One region of the Streptomyces sp. WAC04114 genome, then DNA from elsewhere that is predicted to be linked to it. Evidence: riboswitches for the same ligand, from Rfam matches in the RefSeq annotation. Region 1 holds a riboswitch; the other holds the start of a gene.

The links. Region 1 has a riboswitch for glycine ahead of gcvT (glycine cleavage system aminomethyltransferase GcvT). Riboswitches for the same ligand answer to the same signal wherever they lie in the genome.
Region 2: linked by a shared signal. The riboswitch ahead of gcvP (aminomethyl-transferring glycine dehydrogenase) and the one ahead of gcvT (glycine cleavage system aminomethyltransferase GcvT) in region 1 are both predicted to bind glycine.

Annotation. Positions count from the first base shown of each region.
Region 1 is NZ_JAIGQA010000018.1:25,247-32,536, reverse strand. It holds gene K4G64_RS08015 (enhanced serine sensitivity protein SseB C-terminal domain-containing protein) at 1-543, opposite strand, end outside; gene K4G64_RS08010 (enhanced serine sensitivity protein SseB) at 707-1,495, opposite strand; gene K4G64_RS08005 (AAA family ATPase) at 1,598-2,266, opposite strand; glycine riboswitch at 2,489-2,588, shown strand; gene gcvT (glycine cleavage system aminomethyltransferase GcvT) at 2,773-3,894, shown strand; gene gcvH (glycine cleavage system protein GcvH) at 3,998-4,375, shown strand; gene glyA (serine hydroxymethyltransferase) at 4,385-5,647, shown strand; gene K4G64_RS07985 (L-serine ammonia-lyase) at 5,758-7,125, shown strand; gene K4G64_RS07980 (MFS transporter) at 7,227-7,290, shown strand, end outside.
Region 2 is NZ_JAIGQA010000138.1:8,870-16,159, reverse strand. It holds partial or broken gene K4G64_RS28530 (amino acid transporter) at 1-10, shown strand, start outside; gene K4G64_RS28525 (DUF1707 domain-containing protein) at 12-608, opposite strand; gene K4G64_RS28520 (molybdopterin-binding protein) at 736-1,131, shown strand; gene K4G64_RS28515 (molybdopterin-binding protein) at 1,203-1,622, shown strand; gene gcvP (aminomethyl-transferring glycine dehydrogenase) at 1,699-4,584, opposite strand; glycine riboswitch at 4,760-4,855, opposite strand; gene K4G64_RS28505 (PRC-barrel domain-containing protein) at 4,969-5,343, shown strand; gene K4G64_RS28500 (DNA polymerase IV) at 5,262-6,722, opposite strand; gene K4G64_RS28495 (MerR family transcriptional regulator) at 6,890-7,290, opposite strand, start outside.

The DNA of each region.
Region 1 (7,290 bases):
GTACGGCGCCCCGAGCGCGGGCTGCACCCAGGCCCGGCGCAACGACCGGACGGCCGGGGTGCGGTGGGCGTTCTGCGCGAGCAGGGCGTAGAACTGCGGGATCTCGATGGCGGGTTCGGACAGCCGCAGGGGGCCGGCGGGCTGGCGGTCCAGGCCCGTGGCGATTCTGCGCAGGTCCAGCCAGGGGATGCCGACGCCGCCGCCGGGGGCGTGCGGGTTGAGCCAGAGGCCGTAGTGGTCGGGGTAGAGGGCGCGGGCGACGTCGACCCCGTCGACCACCTCGTAGGAGCGGTTCCAGCCGCTGGCGGAGAGCTCCTGGGCGGAGGTCACACAGGGGGCGTAGCCGCAGCCGTCGACGTCCATGTTTCCGTACTGGGCGTCGGGGGAGCCGGCCTGCCCGTGCCACAGGAGCATCCAGATCTGGCCGCTGTGCGGGGTCGCGAGCGCGCGCAGGAGTGCCTCGTAGGCGTCGTAACGCCCGGGCGTGACCTGGCGCAGCATGTGCTCGACCTGTCCGGCCGCGGCCGTGCCGCTCGCGCTCACCTTTACCGCCCCTTCGTACACCGCCTCGACGGTGTCCTAGCTTAAGCCCGCGGGGGAGCGGCGGGGATTTGTGCCGTCGGGCGGGTGCGGGTCGTGTGTGGTTGACCGCGCCCACGCGGCGGAGCCGCACGGCGATACGGCCCCGCGCCCCTGGGGCGCTGCCCTAACGCTGGTAGAAGGGCCGGACCCGCTCCCGCATCCACGCTCCCACCGGGTCCTCCGCCACGTCCAGGAGGACGAGGTTGACCTGCCAGGGGGCCGGGACGGCAGTGACGGCCCGGGTGAGGGCGTCCAGGGGCAGGGCGCGCAGGTCGCCTTCCCACTGGGAGAGTTCGACGCCGACGAACATCACCGGGTCGGCGGTCTCGATCGCGGCGAGGCAGCGGCGGGCCGTGACGACGACGCCGGTCGCCTCGAACTCGGTGGAGGCGGCGGCGAGGAAGTCCACCGGGTCGTCCTGCCAGTCGGGCTCGAAGAGGCGGACCCGGCCGCCGCTCGCGGGACCGTCCAGCGGGGTCCGGCCGGCCCGGCACAGCTCGGCCACGGCGGGCGGCGGGAGCGGGATGCCCACCACACCGCCCGGGTTGACGGCTATGCCGGCGTGCGGGGGCAGGCCCCGGGCGAACTCCACGGCGGGCGCGATGGTGTACGACATGTGGGAGCCGACGACCTGGCGGAACTGCTCCTCGGAGCTGAACACCGGCACGAACGCCTGGCCGTCGATCTCGATGCCGGGCAGGTCGAGGGGGCCGCTGTGCGGGCCGCCGCCGCTGGGCAGCGGGATCCACACGAAGCTCCGGCCGAGCACCTCGACGATCCGCCCGCCGGCCGCCGGCCCGGCGCCGAGGGAGGCCGAGAGCACCTCCTCCAGCTCGTTGCCGGGCCAACCGCCGTGCGGGTGCGTCTGCGTCTGCGCCGGGAAGTCCGCGGAGAAGTCCGCCGGGATGTCCATCTGCCTACCGCCTGCCTGGAACCACTGCTGTGGCTCAAAAGGCTAACGGCTGACGGACGCCCGGGGGCATCGGGAACCGGGACTGCGCGGGACGGCGCGGGCTCAGCCCGTGAAGCCGATTCTGTGCAGGGCGTTCGCCGTGTCCCGGTCGGCGAGGACGGCCGAGCCGCAGCCGGTGGGGAGGTCGCCGCGCTCGACCGCGCGAAGGAGGCGGTTGCTCGCCGCGCGGTGGCGCAGGAACGCGTAGCGCGAGACGCCGCGGCCGCGGTCGCGCTGACCGGCCAGGGCCTGCTCGGGGGTGACGTCGAGGAGGAGCAGGTGGAGCGTGCCGCCCCGGCGGCGGGCCTCGCGGGCGAGCCAGCGGCGGACCCAGGCCTGGGTGCCGCAGTCGTGCACGACGACGCCGTCCCCGGTGCGCAGGGCGCGGCGCAGCCCGGCGTAGTGGGAGAGGCGGACGAGGGGGCGGTAGAGCGCGTACGGCAGGGCGCGCGGCATGCGGCGCTCCCAGCGGTCGCGGGTGTCCTGGGAGTCGATGCGCCGGCCCGGCACGGTGCGCCGCATCAGCGTCGACTTGCCGCTGCCGGGCAGGCCCGTGACCACGACGAGGTCGCGGGGGCCGAACAGCAGCGCGTGCGGGCCGCCCCCGGGGCGGTCGCGCAGGTCGCGGACGACCGGCGCCGGCGCCGGGGCGCGGACCGCCCGGACCGGAGCTGCGGCCGGCTGCTCGGGCGGCGCGATGCCCGTCGTCGCGTACGCGGTGGTCCTGTTCACCGTGATCGTCCTCCCCTGGGGCCAGGTACGGAGTCCCATCCCCGCCGAGTGTAAAGAGAAGGTAATGCGGCAGGCCTCTCATTTACGTTCTCGTCCTGCAACAGGGCTGCTACAGGTCGCTGTGTCCGGCGCGCGGGACTCGTGCACTCCCTGTGAAAGGTCCCCCTGCCGCGCCGGAAGGATGCGTGCAATGATGTGCGCGCCAACTGCATACCGGCCGTTTGAATCCGCGCGGGAGAGTCCCCAGCACCGCAAGAGCTGGGGCGCCGAAGGAGCAAGTCCCTCCCTTGAATCTCTCAGGCCCCGTTACCGCGCGGGCGAGGCACATCTGAAAAGCGAGTCACCGGCCACCGGTGGCTCCACCCAAGGTGCAAGCCGTGTCCCGTGTGGTCATGGCGAACCTCTCAGGTTCCGATGACAGATGGGGAGGAACGACCTCGCCCTCCCCCACGCTCGGCTTCGCTCGCGCGGGAGGGACCCCCATTTGCCTTGGGAGACGACCGACCGTGAGCAGTACAGGAGAACTCCGTCACACCGCGCTCGATGCCCTGCATCGTTCGCTCGGCGCGACGATGACCGACTTCGCCGGCTGGGACATGCCCCTGCGCTACGGCTCCGAGCGCGACGAGCACATCGCCGTGCGCACGAAGGCCGGCCTCTTCGACCTCTCCCACATGGGCGAGATCACCGTCACCGGACCGCAGGCCGCCGCGCTGCTGGACTTCGCCCTGGTGGGCAACATCGGGGGCGTGAAGCCGGGCCGGGCCCGCTACACCATGATCTGCCGGGCCGACGGCGGCATCCTGGACGACCTGATCGTCTACCGCCTCGGCGAGAGCGAGTACATGGTCGTCGCGAACGCCTCCAACGCCCAGGTGGTGCTGGACGCGCTGACCGAGCGCGCCGCCGGCTTCGACGCCGAGGTGCGCGACGACCGGGACGCCTACGCGCTGCTCGCCGTCCAGGGGCCGCAGTCGCCGGGGATCCTGAAGTCCCTGACCGACGCCGACCTCGACGGCCTGAAGTACTACGCCGGGCTGCCCGGCACGGTCGCGGGCGTCCCGGCCCTGATCGCCCGGACCGGCTACACCGGCGAGGACGGCTTCGAGCTGTTCGTGAAGCCGGAGCACGCGGTCGAGCTGTGGCAGGCCCTGACCAAGGCCGGCGAGGGCGTCGGCCTCGTCCCGTGCGGGCTGTCCTGCCGCGACACGCTGCGCCTGGAGGCGGGCATGCCGCTGTACGGGCACGAGCTGACGACCTCCCTCACGCCCTTCGACGCCGGGCTCGGCCGGGTGGTGAAGTTCGAGAAGGAGGGCGACTTCGTGGGGCGTGAGGCCCTGCGCGAGGCCGCGGAGAACGCGAATCACGAGCCGCCGCGCGTGCTGGTCGGCCTGATCGCCGAGGGCCGCCGGGTCCCGCGCGCCGGGTACGCGGTCGTCGCCGAGGGCAAGGTGATCGGCGAGGTCACCTCCGGGGCCCCCTCCCCCACGCTGGGCAAGCCGATCGCGATGGCCTACGTCGACGCCATGTACTCCACGCCGGGCACGGCCGGTGTCGGTGTGGACATCCGGGGCAGTCACGAGCCGTACGAGGTCGTGGCGCTGCCGTTCTACAAGCGCCAGAAGTAGACACTGGCCGAAGGGCCGCGGCAGCGACCCCGTGCCCGTCGTCCCAGCTCACCAGCAGTCCCCCTTTCCACAGCACTCCCGCGCGTACAGGAGAATCCAGGCCATGAGCAACCCCAAAGAGCTGCGCTACAGCAAGGAGCACGAGTGGCTGTCGGCCGCCGAGGACGGCGTCTCGACGGTCGGCATCACGGAGCACGCGGCCAACGCGCTCGGTGACGTCGTGTTCGTCCAGCTTCCCGAGGTGGGCGACTCGGTGTCCGCCGGCGAGACCTGCGGCGAGCTGGAGTCGACCAAGTCGGTGTCCGACCTGTACTCCCCGGTCTCCGGTGAGATCACCGAGGTCAACGAGGACGTCGTGAACGACCCGTCGCTGGTGAACTCGGCCCCCTTCGAGGGCGGCTGGCTGTTCAAGGTGCGGGTCACGGACGAGCCGGGCGACCTGCTCTCCGCCGACGAGTACACCGCGTTCTCCGCGGGCTGAGGGAGTCGTATGTCCGTCCTGAACACACCCCTGCACGAGCTCGACCCGGCGGTCGCCGCCGCGGTCGACGCCGAGCTGCACCGTCAGCAGTCCACGCTGGAGATGATCGCCTCGGAGAACTTCGCTCCGGTCGCGGTCATGGAGGCGCAGGGCTCGGTCCTCACCAACAAGTACGCCGAGGGCTACCCCGGCCGCCGCTACTACGGCGGCTGCGAGCACGTCGACGTGGTCGAGCAGATCGCGATCGACCGCGTCAAGGAGCTGTTCGGCGCCGAGCACGCCAACGTCCAGCCGCACTCGGGCGCCCAGGCCAACGCCGCCGCGATGTTCGCGCTGCTCAAGCCGGGCGACACCATCATGGGGCTGAACCTCGCGCACGGCGGGCACCTGACCCACGGCATGAAGATCAACTTCTCCGGCAAGCTCTACGACGTCGTCGCCTACCACGTGGGCGACGACGGCCGGGTGGACATGGCCGAGGTCGAGCGGCTGGCCAAGGAGTCCAAGCCGAAGCTGATCGTCGCCGGCTGGTCGGCCTACCCGCGGCAGCTGGACTTCGCCGCGTTCCGCCGGATCGCGGACGAGGTCGGCGCGTACCTGATGGTCGACATGGCCCACTTCGCCGGGCTGGTCGCGGCCGGGCTGCACCCGAACCCGGTGCCGCACGCGCACGTGGTCACCACCACGACCCACAAGACCCTCGGCGGCCCGCGCGGCGGTGTGATCCTCTCCACGGCCGAACTGGCCAAGAAGATCAACTCCGCCGTCTTCCCCGGTCAGCAGGGCGGCCCGCTGGAGCACGTGATCGCGGCCAAGGCGGTCTCCTTCAAGGTCGCCGCCTCGGAGGACTTCAAGGAGCGCCAGCGCCGTACGCTGGACGGTGCCCGCATCCTGGCCGAGCGTCTGGTGAAGGACGACGTCCGGGCCGTGGGCGTGGACGTCCTGTCCGGCGGCACGGACGTGCACCTGGTCCTGGTCGACCTGCGCCACTCGGAGCTGGACGGTCAGCAGGCCGAGGACCGCCTCCACGAGGTGGGCATCACGGTCAACCGGAACGCGATCCCGAACGACCCGCGTCCGCCGATGGTGACGTCCGGTCTGCGGATCGGCACGCCGGCGCTGGCGACCCGGGGCTTCGCCGCCGAGGACTTCGCGGAGGTCGCGGACGTCATCGCCGAGGCGCTGAAGCCGTCCTACGACGCGGAGGCCCTCAAGGCCCGGGTGAAGGCCCTGGCCGACAAGCACCCGCTGTACCCGGGTCTGAACACGTAACGCTTCGCGGCCGGCGACGGCCGCGAAGAAACCTTTCGGGCGCCGCGCCCGCCACAAGCGGTCGCGGCGCCCACCCCCTCTGCACCACCCATGTAGTCAGGAGTTCCCCCGTGGCCATCTCGGTCTTCGACCTGTTCTCGATCGGCATCGGCCCGTCCAGTTCCCACACCGTCGGTCCGATGCGGGCGGCCCGCATGTTCGCCCGGCGGCTGCGCAACGAGGAGCTGCTGGCCCCGACCGCACAGGTCCGCGCGGAGCTGTACGGCTCGCTGGGCGCGACCGGCCACGGCCACGGCACCCCCAAGGCGGTGCTGCTCGGCCTGGAGGGCGACTCGCCGCGCACGGTCGACGTGTCGAGCGCGGACGAGCGGGTGGAGGCGATCAAGACCGGCGGCCGCCTGAACCTGCTCGGCGAGCACGAGATCGCGTTCTCCTTCGACGACGACATGGTTCTGCACCGCCGCAAGGCCCTGCCGTACCACGCCAACGGCATGACCCTGTGGGCGTACGACGCCTCGGGCGCGGAGCTGCTGACGAAGACGTACTACTCCGTCGGCGGCGGCTTCGTCGTCGACGAGGACGCGGTCGGGGCGGACCGCATCAAGCTCGACGACACCGTGCTGAAGTACCCCTTCCGCACCGGCGACGAGCTGCTGCGCCTGACCGAGGAGACGGGTCTGTCCATCTCCGCGCTGATGCTGGAGAACGAGCGGGCCTGGCGCACCGAGGAGGAGATCCGCGAAGGCCTGCTGGAGATCTGGCAGGTGATGCGGGACTGCGTGGCGCGCGGACTGTCCCAGGAGGGCATCCTGCCGGGCGGCCTCAAGGTGCGCCGCCGGGCCGCGAACACCGCGCGCAAGCTGCGCTCCGAGGGCGACCCGCTGGCCCTCGCCATGGAGTGGATCACCCTCTACGCCATGGCGGTCAACGAGGAGAACGCCGCCGGCGGCCGGGTCGTCACCGCCCCCACCAATGGCGCCGCCGGCATCATCCCGGCGGTCCTGCACTACTACGTCAACTTCGTGCCGGGGGCCGACGAGGAGGGCGTGGTCCGCTTCCTGCTCGCCGCGGGCGCGATCGGCATGCTCTTCAAGGAGAACGCCTCCATCTCCGGCGCCGAGGTCGGCTGCCAGGGCGAGGTCGGCTCCGCCTGCTCCATGGCCGCGGGCGCCCTGGCCGAGGTCCTCGGCGGCTCGCCCGAGCAGGTCGAGAACGCCGCCGAGATCGGCATGGAGCACAACCTCGGCCTCACCTGTGACCCGGTCGGCGGCCTGGTTCAGATCCCCTGCATCGAGCGCAACGGCATGGCCGCGGTCAAGGCCGTCACGGCCGCCCGCATGGCGATGCGCGGCGACGGCTCCCACAAGGTGTCCCTGGACAAGGTCATCAAGACGATGAAGGACACCGGCGCGGACATGTCGGTCAAGTACAAGGAGACGGCCCGGGGCGGGCTGGCGGTGAACATCATCGAGTGCTGAGCCCGGGCGGCGGGCGTCTTGCCATGCGAGATGGCAATACCGGAAATCAAGATGGCTGACATCGTTGTAGGACCCATGTTTCACACGTGAAAGACCGAACGATGCCCGCACCAGCCACCGGTTCAGCCCCCACGCCCGTCAACCCGAGGTCCCGCGTCCTCGTCG
Region 2 (7,290 bases), on a different contig from region 1:
CGTGGGCTGAGTCAGGCCGTCGCGCCCTTCCTGCCGAAGCCCCTTCGCGGGGTGCGCACCACGACCTGCCCGTAGTGGATCTCGCCCGTGATCCGTATCCGCAGCAGGACGGGGGCGTCGGACGGCCGGCGGGCCTTGATCTCGGAGTAGTTCAGCACCAGGCCGCCGGTGTCGACCACGACACCCGGCCGGGTCAGCAGCTTCAGGGCGCCTGCCCGCAGATCGAGGTCGACGTCCAGGGTGTCGTGGGTGATCACCGCGTCGGTGAAGTCGAGAGTCACCTCACCCCACGCCGACCGGATCTCCAGCCGCCTCGGCACCACCCAGCCGTCACCCCGACGCGTCGAGGCCCCCTCCTGCCGGATCCGGACGACGTCCTCGGCTTCCCCGGACGCCTGCCCGGCCACCGCGGGCAGATCCGCTGTCAGCACGGCGAGCTCACCCACCGTGCGGGCGGACAGCGCCGTCTCCAGCCGCTCCTCGAGCTCCTCCAGGGTGAGCCGTCCGTCACCCGCGGCGACGCGCAGCACGTCCACGGCCCGGTCGCGGTCCGCGTGCGACGCCCTCACCTCGGGCGATCCACCAGCCCGCGCGATCTCGGCCGCCATCACTCCACCCCCGATTCCCGGGCACGCCACCGGGCACGCCCATTCGACCACTAACGCCATATCGCGTTATACCCAACGGCCAGCCCCGCATCCACCGTTCCCTCGCCCCGCCCCTATCGTGACCGGCATGCAGTCCTACACGATCGGCCAGGCAGCACGGCTGCTCGGCGTGAGCCCGGACACCGCCCGCCGCTGGGCAGACGCGGGCCGCATCACGACCCACCGCGACGAGGCCGGGCGACGGCTCGTCGACGGGCGGGACCTGGCCGCCTTCTCGGTCGAACTCGCCCGATCCGGCGCCGCCGAGGAGGACACCCCGTACACCTCGGCCCGCAACGCCTTCCCCGGCATCGTCACCGCGATCAAGCTCGGTGACGTCGCCGCCCAGGTGGAGATCCAGGCCGGCCCGCACCGGCTCGTCTCCCTGCTCACCCGCGAGGCGGTGGAGGAACTGGGCCTGGAGGTCGGCATGGAAGCGACGGCCCGCGTGAAGTCGACGAACGTCCACATCGACCGCGTCTGAGGCCTGGGGAGAGGAGGAGACAAACAGGCACATACCAGGCCCAACACTCCCCACCGGGCTACCGTGCACCCATGAGCCTGAGCATCCGCAACCAGCTCCCCGGCACCGTCACCGCCGTCACCCCCGGCGAGGCCATGGCGACGGTCAGGGTCCGCCTCGCCGGCGGCCAGGACCTCACCGCGGCGATCACCCGCGAAGCCGCGCAGGACCTCCGTCTCACCCCGGGCACCCCCGTGTGCGCCCTGATGAAGTCGACGGAGGTCTCCCTCGCGACCGCGCCCATCGAGGGCCTGTCGATCCGCAACCAGCTCCCCGGCAGGATCACCGGCCTCACCGCCGGTGAGGCCATGGCATCGGTCCGCGTCACGGTGGAGGGCGGTGAACTGACCGCGGCGATCACCCGGGACGCGGCGGAGGACCTGGCCCTCACGCCCGGGACCCCCGTCGTCGCGCTGATCAAGGCGACCGAGGTATCACTCACCACCGCGTGACGCGCCGGTGAACGACGGGAGGGGCCCCGCACCGCGGAGCCCCTCCCTGTGACCAGCCGGCCGTTCGGCCCGTCCGTCAGTCCTCGTACGCGTCCAGCGGCGGGCAGGAGCAGACGAGGTTCCGGTCGCCGAAGGCCTGGTCGATGCGGCGCACCGGCGGCCAGTACTTGTCGGCGGTCGACACCCCGGCCGGGAAGACGGCCTCCTCACGGCTGTAGGCGTGCTCCCACGCCCCGGCGAGCGCGCCGGCGGTGTGCGGGGCGCCGCGCAGCGGGTTGTCCTCCGCGGGCCACTCGCCGGAGCCGACCTTCTCGATCTCCGCGCGGATGGCGATCATCGCCTCGCAGAAGCGGTCGAGCTCCGCCAGGTCCTCCGACTCGGTCGGCTCGATCATCAGCGTCCCGGCGACCGGGAACGACATGGTCGGCGCGTGGAAGCCGTAGTCGATCAGCCGCTTGGCGACGTCGTCGACGCTCACGCCGGTCGCCTTGGTGAGGGGCCGCAGGTCGATGATGCACTCGTGCGCGACGAGACCGCCGGGGCCGGTGTAGAGCACCGGGTAGTGCGGCTCCAGACGCTTGGCGATGTAGTTGGCGCTGAGCACGGCCACCTGCGTGGCCCGCTTCAGCCCCTCGCCGCCCATCAGCCGGACGTACGCCCACGAGATGGGCAGGATGCCGGCGGAGCCCCAGGGGGCCGCCGAGATGGGCCCGACGCCCGTCTCCGGGCCGGCCTCGGGCTGCAGCGGGTGGTTCGGCAGGTAGGGCGCGAGGTGCTCGCGCACCGCGACCGGGCCGACGCCGGGACCGCCGCCGCCGTGCGGGATGCAGAAGGTCTTGTGCAGGTTCAGGTGCGAGACGTCGCCACCGAAGTGCCCCGGCTTGGCGAGCCCGACGAGCGCGTTGAGGTTGGCACCGTCGACGTAGACCTGCCCGCCCGCCTCGTGTACCTGCGCGCAGATGTCGGCGACGTGCTCCTCGAACACACCGTGCGTGGACGGGTACGTGATCATGAGCACGGCCAGCTGGTCGCCGTACTGCTCGATCTTGGCCCGCAGATCCTCGACGTCGATCTCGCCGTCCTCGGCGGTCTTGACGACGACGACCTTCATGCCGGCCATCACGGCGCTGGCGGCGTTGGTGCCGTGCGCGGACGACGGGATCAGGCAGACGGTGCGCTGCTCGTCCCCGTTGGCCCGGTGGTACCCGCGGACGGCGAGCAGACCGGCCAGCTCGCCCTGCGACCCGGCGTTCGGCTGGAGGGAGACCTTGTCGTAGCCGGTGACCTCGGCGAGCCGGTCCTCCAGCTCGTGGATGAGCGTGAGGTAGCCCCCGGCCTGCTCGGCGGGCGCGAAGGGGTGCAACTGACCGAACTCGGGCCAGGTGACCGGCTCCATCTCGGTGGTCGCGTTGAGCTTCATGGTGCAGGAGCCCAGCGGGATCATGCCCCGGTCGAGCGCGTAGTCGCGGTCGGCCAGCTTGCGCAGGTAGCGCAGCATGGCGGTCTCGGAGCGGTGCTGGTGGAAGACGGGGTGCGTCAGGTAGTCGTCGGTCCGCAGCAGCGCGGCCGGGAGTCCGTCCCCGGTGGCCGCGTCCAGCGCCTCGACGACGCCTTCGACACCGAAGGCGGCCCACACGGCGCGCAGCTGGGCGCGCGTGGTGGTCTCGTCACAGGCGATCGAGACGTGGTCGGCGTCGACGAGCCGCAGATTGACCCCGTTGTCCCGGGCGGCGGCCACGACCTCGGCGGCCCGGCCCTCGACCCGCACGGTCAGGGTGTCGAAGTAGGCTCCGTGCACGACCTCGACGCCGCCGCTCGCGAGCCCGGCGGCCAGGACCGTGGCGTACCGGTGGGTGCGACGGGCGATGCCCTTCAGGCCCTCCGGGCCGTGGTAGACGGCGTACATGCCGGCCATGACGGCGAGCAGCACCTGCGCGGTGCAGATGTTGCTGGTCGCCTTCTCACGGCGGATGTGCTGCTCGCGCGTCTGCAGCGCCAGCCGGTAGGCCTTGTTGCCGTCGGCGTCCACGGACACGCCGACGAGCCGCCCCGGCAGGCTGCGCGCCATCTTGTCCTGGACCGCCATGTAGCCGGCGTGCGGGCCGCCGAAGCCCATCGGGACGCCGAAGCGCTGCGTCGTGCCGACGGCGATGTCCGCCCCGAGCTCACCAGGCGACTTCAGCAGCATCAGCGCCAGCAGATCGGCGGCGACGGTGACCAGCGCCCCGAGCTCGTGCGCCCGGTCGATGACCGGCTTGAGGTCCCGCACGGCACCGGAGGCACCCGGGTACTGGAGCAGCACGCCGTTGATCTCGCGCTCGGCGATCTCGGCGGGGATGCCCTCGCTGAGGTCGGCGACGACGATCTCGACGCCGGTCGGCTCGGCGCGCGTCTGGATCACGGCGATGGTCTGCGGCAGCGTGTCCGCGTCGACCAGGAACAGGCCCTTCTTGTTCTTGCCCAGGCGCCGCGACAGCGCCATGGCCTCGGCGGCCGCGGTGCCCTCGTCGAGCAGGGAGGCGCCGGAGGTCGGCAGCCCGGTCAGGTCCGCGACCACCGTCTGGAAGTTCAGCAGCGCCTCCAGCCGGCCCTGCGAGATCTCCGGCTGGTACGGCGTGTAGGCCGTGTACCACGACGGGTTCTCCATGACGTTGCGCATGATGACCGGCGGCGTGAAGGTGCCGTAGTAGCCGAGCCCGATCATGGAACCGAGGACCTGGTTGCGGTCGGCGAGGGAGCGCAGCTCGGCGATCACCTCGGCCTCGCTGCGGGCGCCCGGGAGGTCCAATGCCTCGGCGCTCTTGATCACGGCGGGTACCGCGGCGGCCGTGAGCTCGTCGAGGGAGCCGTAGCCGACCTGGGCGAGCATCTTGGCGCAGGCCTCGTGGTCGGGGCCGATGTGGCGCTGCTCGAAGGGGACTGCCTCTTCGAGCTCGGAGAGCGGAATGCGGTGGGCGGTCATTACGGAGGCCTCCTGGTCGACACGACCTGCGAGGGGCACCACGGCACGGGTACCCGGACGGCCTCCCCCTCTGTCATCTCAACCTGAGAGCTTCACCGGATCGCCCGAAGGCCTCCGGCTTTCACCGTCGGTGAGAGCGGAAGCCGTCGACACCCGCCCTGCTTTCCAGAGTGACCTCGTCCGTGCGGTACGTGAGCCTGAGAGATTCCGGGGAGGATTTGCTCCTTCGGCGCCTCCGATGATGTCTGGAGGACTCTCCCGCGCGGGGTCAACAGCCGCTGCCAGCGTACCAGCGAGGTCAACGCACGAACCTTCGAGTGGCCGCATCCCCGCTTGTACCGTTTTGTAGTGTTTACGGATGAGGTGCGACCATATGGAGGGCCCGTGCGAACCGACATCGATCCGCGCAACCTGATCGGCCGCAAGGCGTTCGACCGCAACGGGACCAGGATCGGCACGATCGACGAGGTCTATCTCGACGACGCCACCGGCGAACCGGAGTGGGCGGCCATACGGACCGGCCTGTTCAGCAGGGACGCCTTCGTCCCCCTGGAGCCCAGCGAACTGATCGAGGGCGCCCTCCACGTCCCCTTCGAACGCGCCCTGATCAAGGACGCCCCCGACTTCGGCGTCGGCCGCCACCTCTCCCCCGAGCAGGAACTGCAGCTCTACCACCACTACGGTCTCGACGTCGCCGCCCCGCCCCCGCTGCCGGACCACGACTTCGGCAAGCTCGCGGGCACCGACGAGACGGCGTGAGTCTCCTCCCCGGGCCCGCCGCCTCCCCCATCTGGACCTGGCCCCTGTAACACCAACGGCAACGGATCCGCCGCCTCGAGGTCCGGATCGTCGACCCGGAACGTCCGCACCCGCCCGGGCTCCGAGTCGGGCGTCTCGAACCGTACGGTGACCCGCCCGAGGCCGCTGCCCTGCACCCATCCGTGCCCGAACGCGGCATGCCTCACGTCGTGCCCGGCGGGCCACCGCCGCTCGGCGAGCGACGGCTGCTCCTCGGCCGCCGCCACGGCGTGTTCCTCGACCGGGCCCTCGGCGACCGCCCGCTCCCCCGCCGCCTGGGCGAACAGGTCCTCCTGCGTGTAGTCGGCGAGCCCGCTGACCCCCACCCCGAGGAGCCGCACCCCACCAGTCGTGTCGACCGAGTCCAGCAGCCTGGCCGCCGCCTCGCGGATCACCGCGGGATCATCCGTGGGCCCGCGCAGCGTCTCGGACCGGGTGAGCGTCGAGAAGTCGTACCGCCGCACCTTCAGCACGATCGTCCGCCCCGACAGCCCGGCCCCGCGCAGCCTGCGCACACACCGCTCGGCGAGCCGCTGCACCTCCAGCCCGACCCGCGTCCGGTCATGGATGTCCACGTCGTAGGTGTCCTCGACCGACACCGATTTCGTCTCGCGCTCCGCCACCACCGGCCGGTCGTCACGCGCCAGGGCCATGGCGTACAGACCGTGCCCGTGCGCCTTCCCCAGCAGCCGGACCAGCTCGTCCTCGCCCGCTTCGACGATCTCCTCGACCGTGGTGATCCCGGCCCGCCTCAGATGGTCCCCCGTCGCCGGCCCCACCCCGGGCAGCGTCCGCACCGACATCGGCCCGAGCATCGCCCGCTCGGTCCCCGGCTCGATCACCACCAGTCCGTCGGGCTTGGCCTCCTCCGAGGCGATCTTCGCGAGCATCTTGGAGGCGGCGAGCCCCACCGATCCCGTGAGCCCCGTGACAGCCCGTATGTCCGCGCGCAGCTTGACCCCGGCCAGCCGCGCCGACGACTCGTCCCAGGCCACTCCCCCGGCCTCCAGGTCCACGAACGCCTCGTCCAGACTCAGCGGCTCCACCAGAGGCGACAGCGCGCGCAGCAGCTCCATCACCCGCTCGCTGATCGACTTGTAGAGAGTGAAGCGCGGCACGAGATACGCGGCATTGGGCGCGAGGCGCCGGGCCTGCCCCATGGGCATCGCCGAATGCACCCCGAAGACCCTCGCCTCGTACGACGCGGTCGCCACCACCCCACGAGGCCCGAGCCCGCCCACGACCACGGCCTTCCCACGCAGACTCGGCTTGGACGCCTGCTCCACCGAAGCGAAGAAGGCATCCATGTCGAGATGCAGGATCGTGGGCGCGGTTCTCACAACTCCGATGCTGCCCTACGCCACTGACAACGCCCCGCGCGGCAGCCCCCGATGCCCCACCGGAAACCGCTGCGGCACCCCCTGGCACCCCACCGGAAACCGCCTACGCCCGGGCGCGGAAACGTCCCGCCTCCTGCGACCGCGTACATCCCGCGTCGCTCGACGGCTCAGACGGCCCGGTTCCGCCGGCGCGCCAGCTCGTCCGCCGGATTGGGCCCCACCAGGGTCTCGCCGGTGTCGACACGCTCACCGTGCAGCTGGGACAGGGCGCTCTCGACGTCCCGCCACACCACGCCCACGGCGATCCCGAACACGCCCTGGCCGCCCTGGAGCAGGGCATGGACCTCATCGGGCGAGGTGCACTCGTAGACCGTCGCGCCGTCGCTCATCAGCGTCATGCGCTCCAGATCGCTGAAACCGCGTTCCCTGAGGTGCTGGACGGCCGTGCGGATGTTCTGCAGCGACACCCCGGTGTCGAGGAACCGCTTGACGATCTTCAGGACCACCACGTCCCGGAAGCTGTACAGCCGCTGCGTCCCGGACCCGTAGGCGGGGCGCACGCTCGGCT